Regions from separate parts of the Serratia sp. TSO36 genome, predicted to be linked through region 4. Evidence: predicted binding sites of a transcription regulator. Region 4 holds the regulator's gene; each other region holds the start of a gene.
The links. The regulator CRP, encoded in region 4, controls carbon source genes, mostly activating them, when cyclic AMP is high. The targets are predictions, from matches to a motif close to ATGTGANNNNNNTCACAT.
Positions count from the first base shown of each region.

Region 1: the regulator CRP is predicted to act here: its motif matches at 1,391-1,408, upstream of ACK3CV_RS00705 (PTS mannitol transporter subunit IICBA).
Region 2: the regulator CRP is predicted to act here: its motif matches at 931-948, upstream of ACK3CV_RS16675 (sugar transporter).
Region 3: the regulator CRP is predicted to act here: its motif matches at 711-728, upstream of mlc (sugar metabolism global transcriptional regulator Mlc).

Region 1 is NZ_JBJZOU010000002.1:81,841-84,033, reverse strand. Features, by position in the region: gene ACK3CV_RS00705 (PTS mannitol transporter subunit IICBA) at 1-1,142, opposite strand, end outside; gene ACK3CV_RS00700 (DUF3053 domain-containing protein) at 1,685-2,193, opposite strand, start outside.
Region 2 is NZ_JBJZOU010000016.1:177,310-179,502, reverse strand. Features, by position in the region: gene ACK3CV_RS16685 (aromatic alcohol reductase) at 1-37, shown strand, start outside; gene ACK3CV_RS16680 (aspartyl/asparaginyl beta-hydroxylase domain-containing protein) at 55-741, opposite strand; gene ACK3CV_RS16675 (sugar transporter) at 1,010-2,193, shown strand, end outside.
Region 3 is NZ_JBJZOU010000013.1:12,815-15,007, forward strand. Features, by position in the region: gene ACK3CV_RS12035 (LysR substrate-binding domain-containing protein) at 1-660, shown strand, start outside; gene mlc (sugar metabolism global transcriptional regulator Mlc) at 820-2,037, shown strand; gene bioD (dethiobiotin synthase) at 2,182-2,193, shown strand, end outside.
Region 4 is NZ_JBJZOU010000026.1:50,285-52,477, forward strand. Features, by position in the region: gene ACK3CV_RS23295 (phosphoribulokinase) at 1-102, shown strand, start outside; gene ACK3CV_RS23300 (OsmC family protein) at 141-548, opposite strand; gene crp (cAMP-activated global transcriptional regulator CRP) at 931-1,563, shown strand; gene ACK3CV_RS23310 (YccS/YhfK family putative transporter) at 1,614-2,193, shown strand, end outside.

The DNA of each region.
Region 1 (2,193 bases), on a different contig from region 4:
ATGATTTTGCGCACGGTGCTCAGATCGCCGTCGACCGATGCCGGCGCCGCCGCGCCGCCTTTGGACTGCGATTTCATCTCTTGCATGCGACGGGTCGCGGCTTCCAGATCGTCATCCTCTTTCACCTTGGAGGTTTTCAGCAGGAAAGCGGACACCACGAAGGAGACGGCAAAGGCTGCGCACACCGCCGCAATGTTGGCGAAGTAGGCGCCTTTCGGGGTCATCGCCAGCACTGCCAGGATCGAACCCGGAGAAGCCGGAGAAACCAGGCCGCCGTTCAGCATCGTCAGGGTGAAGACGCCGGTCATGCCCCCCAGGATCACCGCCAGCAGCAGGCGTGGGTTCATCAGCACGTAAGGGAAGTAGATTTCGTGGATGCCACCCAGGAAGTGAATGATTGCCGCACCGCCGGCGGATTGCTTGGCGCTGCCGCGGCCGAAGAACATGTAGGCCATCAGTACGCCCATGCCCGGGCCTGGGTTGGCTTCGATCAGGAAGAATACCGACTTGCCGACTTCCGTGGCCTGCTGGATACCCAGCGGCGAGAAGATGCCGTGGTTGATGGCGTTGTTCAGGAACAGGATTTTCGCCGGTTCAACGAAGATGGACGCCAGTGGCAGCAGGTTGTTCTTCACCATCACGTGCACGCCCGCCGCCAGCAGCTTGGAGAGCACCTCCACCAGCGGCCCGATGCCCAGGAAAGCCAGGATCGCCAGCAGCATGCCGATGATGCCGGCGGAGAAGTTGTTCACCAGCATTTCAAAACCGCTTTTGATCTTGCCGTCCACCCAGCGGTCAAAGTGCTTGATAGCCCAGCCGCCCAGCGGACCGGCGATCATCGAGCCGAGGAACATCGGCATGTCGGCGCCGACGATGACGCCCATGGTGGTGATAGCGCCGACCACACCGCCGCGCTCGCCGCCCACCAGCCGCCCGCCGGTATAACCGATCAGCAATGGCAGCAGGTAGGTGATCATCGGGCCGACCAGCTTGGCTAAGGTTTCATTCGGCAGCCAGCCGGTTGGAATGAATAGCGCGGTGATAATCCCCCAGGCGATAAAGGCGCCGATGTTGGGCATCACCATGTTGCTCAGGAAGCGGCCAAAGTTTTGTACTTTAACCTTGATGTCTGGTGAAAACATAAAACACACCCCTATTGTTACGCGCTGACAATAGAGCGCGTGATTATTGTTGTGACGATCCAGCCGTGTTGCCGCTGTATGCGAAACGGACTCTATCACGCTGTTTTTGTCACGCGAACTTCACGGATTTTTTGTGACACAAATCACACACAACACCCCAACAAACCACCATTTATAGTGATAAAGATCACACTTATGGCGTGTAAAAAAAGCACAGTGAGAAAAAAATCGCCTGAAAACCCACAATAAAGTGATGTTGATCACATTTTTAAACTGATTGTTTGTTTTTAAATTGTGATAAACATCACAATTTATTTTCAACTGCGGCGCCGATCGCGACGCTCTGTTTGATCATCCCTGTGAGCATTCATCCCGCCGGGAACTAGCGAAGTGATGAATGAAAGAAAACTACATTGCCGAATGAATGGATTAATTGAAGTGTAGTACAGAAGCCTGCGCAATAAACCAGCAAGCTATTGGAAACGCTGAGGGGAAATAAAACGGGCCGGCAATGCCGGCCCGTATGTCGTGCAAGCGGTGCGTTATTGCGTCACGCTTTGAACGGCTTTCTGCGCATTCAGCAGGTTCTGCTGCTTGGCCACCAGATTCGACATCATGGTGTTGTACTGCGCCACCTGCTGCGCGGTGCGGAACTGCACGCCGTTGTTGTTGAAACTGACCTGATTGCCCTGGCTCTGCAGGAAATCGCCAACCTGCACCAGATCCTGCACGAAGCCGGCGGTGGTCGGGATCGCCGGCATCAAGGCGTTGGCCGGTGCGGTAACGATCTTGTCATAGGCCTGGTTGTACACCGCCTTCAGATCGTCGGGCTGCTTCAGCGCCGCGCGGGCGGTATCCGCCTGCGATTTAGCGGACTGGATCTGTTGGCCCAGCAGGTTCAACGCGCCGACCGATTGCTGCAGCGCGTCGCGTTTGTTCAGGTAGTCCTGCGCGGTGCGGATCTGGTTAATCTGATCCAGCGCCGGCGTCAGGCTGGCGCCGACCGACTTGGACAGCTGCTGCGAAAAGCCGACCAAAATCGCGTAATCGC
Region 2 (2,193 bases), on a different contig from region 4:
GCTGGCGCAGCAATGCCCGACCTCTCAGGACGGTTAGTCGCCCGAGCGCCGGACTCAGAACTGGCGCTGCATCCAGCGCACGTTCAGCCGCACCAGGGCGATGATGGCGCTGGAGAGCAGCCGCAGCCCGCCGGGCATGTCGCGGCGGCGGATGTCCAGCAGCAGCACGGTGCGCACCTGCGGGCTGTCGTTCCACACTTCGTGTTCGAAGGTGTCGTCCCACAGCATGAACTCCCCCTCGTGCAGCCGGTATTCGCGGCCGTCCACTTTCAGCACCGCCGCCGGCACCCCGTCGGCGCGTTTGGGCATGTCCAGCACCAGATAGCCGCGCAGAATGCCGCGAAACGGCCCGCGGTGGGGCGGCACCTGCTTGCCGGGCGCCAGGAAGGAGAGCGAGGCGGACAGCACGTCCGGGGACGAAGCGATCAACGCCGCCAGCGTCGGGCAGCGCGCCAGGTTGCGGGCGATCGGTTGGCCGTAGGCCTTCATGATGAACATGCGCCAGTCGCGCGCGTCGTTGGCGGAAATCGACGCCTGCTGGATCATGATCTCGTGAAAGCGGGGAATATTGTGCAGATCGTGGGCGACGGTCAGCGCCTCTTCACGGATCTGCCGCCACTGGGCGGTGAAACGTTCGGCGTCGGGGAACAGCGCGGCGCTGTCGAGCACCGGCTTGCCCTGAATGCGGCGATCGTAAACATTGCGCAATGCGAGCACGGACCAATCATAAATCGCGGACATAATGACCTCGCCTCAGAAAACGCCAAATGGACACTGCGCGCGGTTCTTCGGCGCGGCGCGTCGTCTGCGGCGGCCGGAGGGGAAGAGCGGCAGGAAAAATTGGTACGCTTCAATAGATTAGCACAGCATTTGTGCAACCGTGTGTCTGCGAATGTGTCGAAATGCGGCGAAAAAAACCACACAATTAAAGTGTGACGCGTATCGCATTTAGCGGGCCGGTTGGTTAAAATATCGCGACTTGCACGCACCTGTCCGGATTTTGTTTACCATGGAACACGCTGCCGTTTCGCGCTCAACCGCCTGGTTGCGCGTGGTTATCCTCGCCGTCTCGGCCTTTATCTTCAACACCACCGAATTTATTCCGGTCGGTCTGCTGAGCGACATCGCCGCCAGCTTCTCGATGCAAACCGAACAGGTCGGCCTGATCATCACCATCTACGCCTGGATCGTCGCCGCCGCCTCATTGGCGTGCATGCTGCTGACCAGCAAAATTGAGCGCCGCAAGCTGCTGATCGGCGTGTTCATGCTGTTTATCGCCAGCCACGTGCTGACCGCCGTGGCCTGGAACTTCACCACGCTGGTCATCTCGCGCGCCGGCGTGGCGCTGGCGCACTCGGTGTTCTGGTCGATCACCGCTTCGCTGGCGATCCGCGTGGCGCCGCCGGGCAAGAAAGCCCAGGCGCTGAGCCTGCTGGCGGGCGGCACCGCGCTGGCGATGGTGCTCGGGCTGCCGCTCGGGCGGGTGGTGGGGCAGTTGCTCGGCTGGCGCATGACCTTTATCGGCATCGCGGTGTGCGCCACCCTGGCGCTGGTGCTGCTGTGGCGCCTGCTGCCGGTGCTGAAAAGCGAGCACTCCGGTTCGCTGGCCAGCGTGCCGCTGCTGTTCAAACGCCCGGCGCTGCTGGCACTGTACATGCTGACCGTCATCGTGGTGACGGCGCACTTCACCGCCTACAGCTACATCGAGCCGTTTATCCAGACCGTGGCCGGGCTGTCGGAGAACTTCACCACGCTGATGCTGCTGCTGTTCGGCGCCGCCGGCATCGTCGGCAGCCTGCTGTTCAGCCGCTACAGCGAGCGTTTTCCTTCCGGCTTCTTTATCGGCGCCATCGCGCTGCTGGCCTTGAGCCTGCTGCTGTTGTTGCCGGCCGCCGGCAGCGAAAGCCACCTGACGGTGCTGTGCATCTTCTGGGGCATGGCGATCATGGCCATCGGCCTGTCGATGCAGGCCAAAGTGCTGAGCCTGGCGCCGGACGCCACCGACGTGGCGATGGCGATCTTCTCCGGCCTGTACAACTTCGGCATCGGCAGCGGCGCGCTGCTGGGCAACCAGGTAAGCCTGCATTTGGGCATGGGCAACATCGGCTTCGTCGCCGCGCCGTTGGCGCTGATCGCCCTAGGCTGGTGCCTGCTGAGCTTCTACCGCAGCGAACGGCTGCAGCAGCACCCCAG
Region 3 (2,193 bases), on a different contig from region 4:
GGGCGCGCGGCGGAAAAGGCGGCGCGTCTGGATCGCGGCGAACTGGGGGAAATGACCATCGGCTTTACCTCTTCCGCGCCCTTTATCGGCGTGGTGTCGCGCAGCCTGCGCGCCTTTCGTCAGCACTCGCCGCAGGTGCATATCAAAATGCGCGAAATCAACACCAAACAGCAGATCGAACCGCTGCTGAACGGTGAGCTGGATCTGGGGGTGATGCGCAACACGCGGCTGCCGGAGGCGCTTCACTATCAGCTGCTGCTGCGCGAACCGCTGGTGGCGGTGGTGCCGCAAGGGCATCCGCTGGCGGAAACGCCCGGCGGCGCGCTGCGTTTCCAACATCTGGCGCAGGAGCCGTTCGTGTTTTTCTCGCGCGAAGTGGGCACCGCGCTGTACGACGAAATTCTGCTGCTGCTCGGCAAGGCCGGCATAACTCCGTACATCACCCAGGAAGTGGGCGAAGCGATGACCATTATCGGGCTGGTTTCCGCCGGGTTGGGGGTGTCGATTCTGCCGGCCTCTTTCGCCCGGGTGCGGGTGGACGGCGTGCGCTACCTGCCGCTGGCGGAACCGGACGCCACCACTGAAGTGTGGCTGGTGCATCACCGCCGGCGGCCGCTGACCGCTGCGGCACAGGCGCTGATGGCGTTGATGCTCAAATGACGCCGAAACCGGGTAAATAAAACTCGATTCACGCTGAAATTGCGAGGAATTTGTGCAGCAAATCACATAACGAATCAAATAGTTGACGCTGTATGACAAAAGCCCCACCATAACCCCTAGTCTTTATTTAGAAGCGCGAAAAATAGTAGGAGCAGGTTTGTGATTGCGGTTGGGCAGCCTGGGCATATCGATCAAATCAAGCAGACTAATGCGGGGGCGGTTTATCGGCTAATCGATCAACTGGGCCCGATTTCGCGCATCGAACTGTCAAAACGCGCGCAGCTGGCGCCCGCCAGCATCACCAAGATCGTGCGCGAACTGCTGGAAGCCCATCTGGTCAAGGAAACCGAGTACCAGGAAATCGGCAGCCGGGGCCGCCCGGCGGTGGGCCTGGTGCTGGACACCGAAGCCTGGCATTACCTGTCCGCCCGCATCAGCCGCGGCAGCATCACGCTGGCGCTGCGCGATCTCAGCAGCAAACTGGTGGTGGAGGAACAGCTGCCGCTGGCGGCCGAACACCCCGAACCGCTGTTGAAACGCATCCTGACCGAAGTCGACCAATTCTTTATCCGCCATCAAAGCAAGCTGGAGCGGCTGACGGCGATCGCCATTACGCTGCCGGGCATGATCGACGTGCAGTCCGGCGTGGTGCACCGCATGCCGTTTTACGACGTGCTGGAGATGCCGCTCGGCCCGGCGCTGGAAACCCGCACCGGCCTGCCGGTTTACCTACAGCACGACATCAGCGCCTGGACCATGGCCGAAGCGCTGTACGGCGCCTCGCGCGGCAGCCAGAACGTCATTCAGGTGGTGATCGACCATAACGTCGGCGCCGGGGTGATCACCGGCGGCCATGTGCTGCACGCCGGCAGCCACAGCGTGGTGGAGATCGGCCACACCCAGGTCGATCCTTACGGCAAACGCTGCTACTGCGGCAACCACGGCTGTCTCGAGACCGTGGCCAGCATCGAGAACATGCTGGAGATCGCCCAGCAGCGGCTGAGCGGCTCGATGAGCTCCAGCCTGCACGGCGCGCCGCTGACCGTCGAATCGCTGTGCGACGCCGCGCTGGCGGGGGATCAGCTGGCGCGGGACATCATCCTCGGCGTCGGCCACAGCGTGGGGCGCATTCTGGCTATCATGGTCAACCTGTTCAATCCGGAGAAGATCCTGGTGGGCTCGCCGCTCAACCGCGCGGCGGAGATCCTGCATCCGGCCATCGCCTCCTGCATTCGCCAGCAGGCGCTGCCGGCCTACAGCGAGCAGGTCAAGGTCGAATCCACGCAGTTCTTCAATCAGGGCACCATGCCTGGCGCGGCGCTGGTGAAAGAGGCGCTGTACAACGGTTCATTGCTGGTGCAGCTGTTGCAGGGCTAACATCAGAACTTCTTATTAATCCCGCAAAAGATTGAGCTACCTCAAGCCCCTATGAGGGCGCATCCCCTAGAATTTTTCCGCAAGACTTCTTCGCCGCCGGTGCGGCGACACATTGTTAACGGGGCATTCTGGGGCATTTTATTCATGTTGAAGCGT
Region 4 (2,193 bases):
ATCAATACGTTAGTGGTGCCGGGCGGCAAGATGGGGCTGGCGATGGAACTGATCATGGCGCCGCTGGTGCAGCGGCTGCTGGAAGGCAAGAAGATCGAATAAACGCGTTGAGCGCGGCGCCGAGCCGCGCTCCGCCTCGATTACGCCGGTTGGCGGATCTCGAAGCTGTGGGTCACCGTGGCGGCCTTGTTGAGCATCAGCGCCACCGAGCAGTACTTCTCCGCCGACAGGTTCACCGCACGCTCGACGATCTTGTCGGTCAGATCCTGGCCGGTAACGATGAAATGCAGGTTGATATGGGTGAACAACCGCGGAGCTTCTTCGCGGCGCTCGGAGGTCAGCTTCACCTCGCAGTCGCGCACGTCGTTGCGCCCTTTTTGCAGGATGGACACCACGTCGATCGCGCTACAGCCGCCCACCGACATCAGCACCATCTCCATCGGGCTGGGTGCTTTATCGCCGGCGTTGCCGTCCATCAGCACCTGGTGGCCGGAGGCCGATTCACCCAAAAACGTTAACCCTTCCACCCATTTAACTCTTGCCTGCATTCTGGTCACTCCGGTTGATTTCTTAAAATCAGAGTACGCTTTCGCATAGAAACAGGCAACGTAACCTGATGCTAATCATGCTGAAGCGAGACAACACGAGACACCCGCCTTACTCTGTGCTACAAACAGAGCCGCAATAAATCTTTCCGGGACACTGAATTTCAGGGAAACGCCCAGAGAAAGGCTCCTTTACCGGTATGTTAACAGAATGTAGCTTGCAGCGCTTACGGCAAGTTAATATGCTAGAGCGACAGCGTATTTTTATGACACGCCTCAAAACTTGCCGGTAGCCCTCGCTCATGATTGCGGCTACAGGCGGGTTTTACAGGGAACTCTGACCCCTGTGACACAAGGCAGCGATAACAACAGAGGATAACAGCGAATGGTTCTCGGCAAACCGCAAACAGACCCTACTCTCGAATGGTTCCTGTCTCATTGCCATATCCACAAATATCCATCGAAGAGTACGCTGATTCACCAAGGTGAAAAGGCCGAAACGCTTTACTACATCGTGAAAGGCTCCGTCGCGGTGCTGATCAAGGATGAAGAAGGTAAAGAGATGATCCTGTCCTACCTCAACCAGGGGGATTTCATCGGCGAGCTCGGATTGTTCGAAGAAGGCCAGGAGCGCAGCGCCTGGGTTCGCGCGAAAACCGCCTGTGAAGTGGCCGAAATTTCCTACAAGAAATTCCGCCAGCTGATCCAGGTGAACCCGGACATCCTGATGCGTCTGTCCGCCCAAATGGCGAGCCGCCTGCAGGTCACCTCCGAAAAAGTGGGCAACCTCGCCTTCCTGGACGTGACCGGCCGCATCGCGCAAACCCTGCTGAATCTGGCGAAGCAACCCGACGCCATGACTCACCCGGACGGCATGCAGATCAAGATCACCCGTCAGGAGATCGGCCAGATCGTCGGCTGCTCGCGCGAAACCGTTGGCCGTATTCTGAAAATGCTGGAAGATCAAAACCTGATTTCCGCCCACGGCAAAACCATTGTCGTCTACGGCACCCGTTAATCCCTGAAGAAACGGCGCAATCTGCGCCGTTTTTTTATCTGCTCTCTGCCATGTGGCGCCGCCTGATCTACCACCCGGAAATCAACTACGCACTGCGACAAACGCTGGTGTTGTGCCTGCCGGTGCTGTTCGGCTTGTTGATAGGCCAGCTGCAGCTCGGCCTGATGTTCTCTCTGGTGCCCGCCTGCTGCAATATCGCCGGTCTGGACACGCCGCATAAGCGCTTCTTTAAACGGCTGGTGGTTGGCGGCTCGCTGTTCGCCTTCAGCAGCGTGCTGCTGCAACAAGCCCTACTGTGGCACGTGCCGCTGCCGGCTCTGATGCTGGGCCTGGCGCTGCTGCTCGGCGTCACCGGTGAAATCAGCCCGCTGCACGCCCGGCTGTTGCCGGCGGCGCTGGTGGCCGCCATCTTCGCCCTCAGCACGGCCGGCACGGTGCCCATCTGGCAGGCGCCGCTGCTGTACGCCATCGGCACCGTCTGGTACGGCTTATTCACCTGGTTCTGGTTCAAGCTGTGGAAAGAGCAGCCGATGCGCGAGACGCTGAGCCAGCTCTACCTGGAACTGGCAGACTATTTCGAGGCCAAATACTCGCTGCTGACCCAGCACACCGATCCGCAAACCGCGCTGC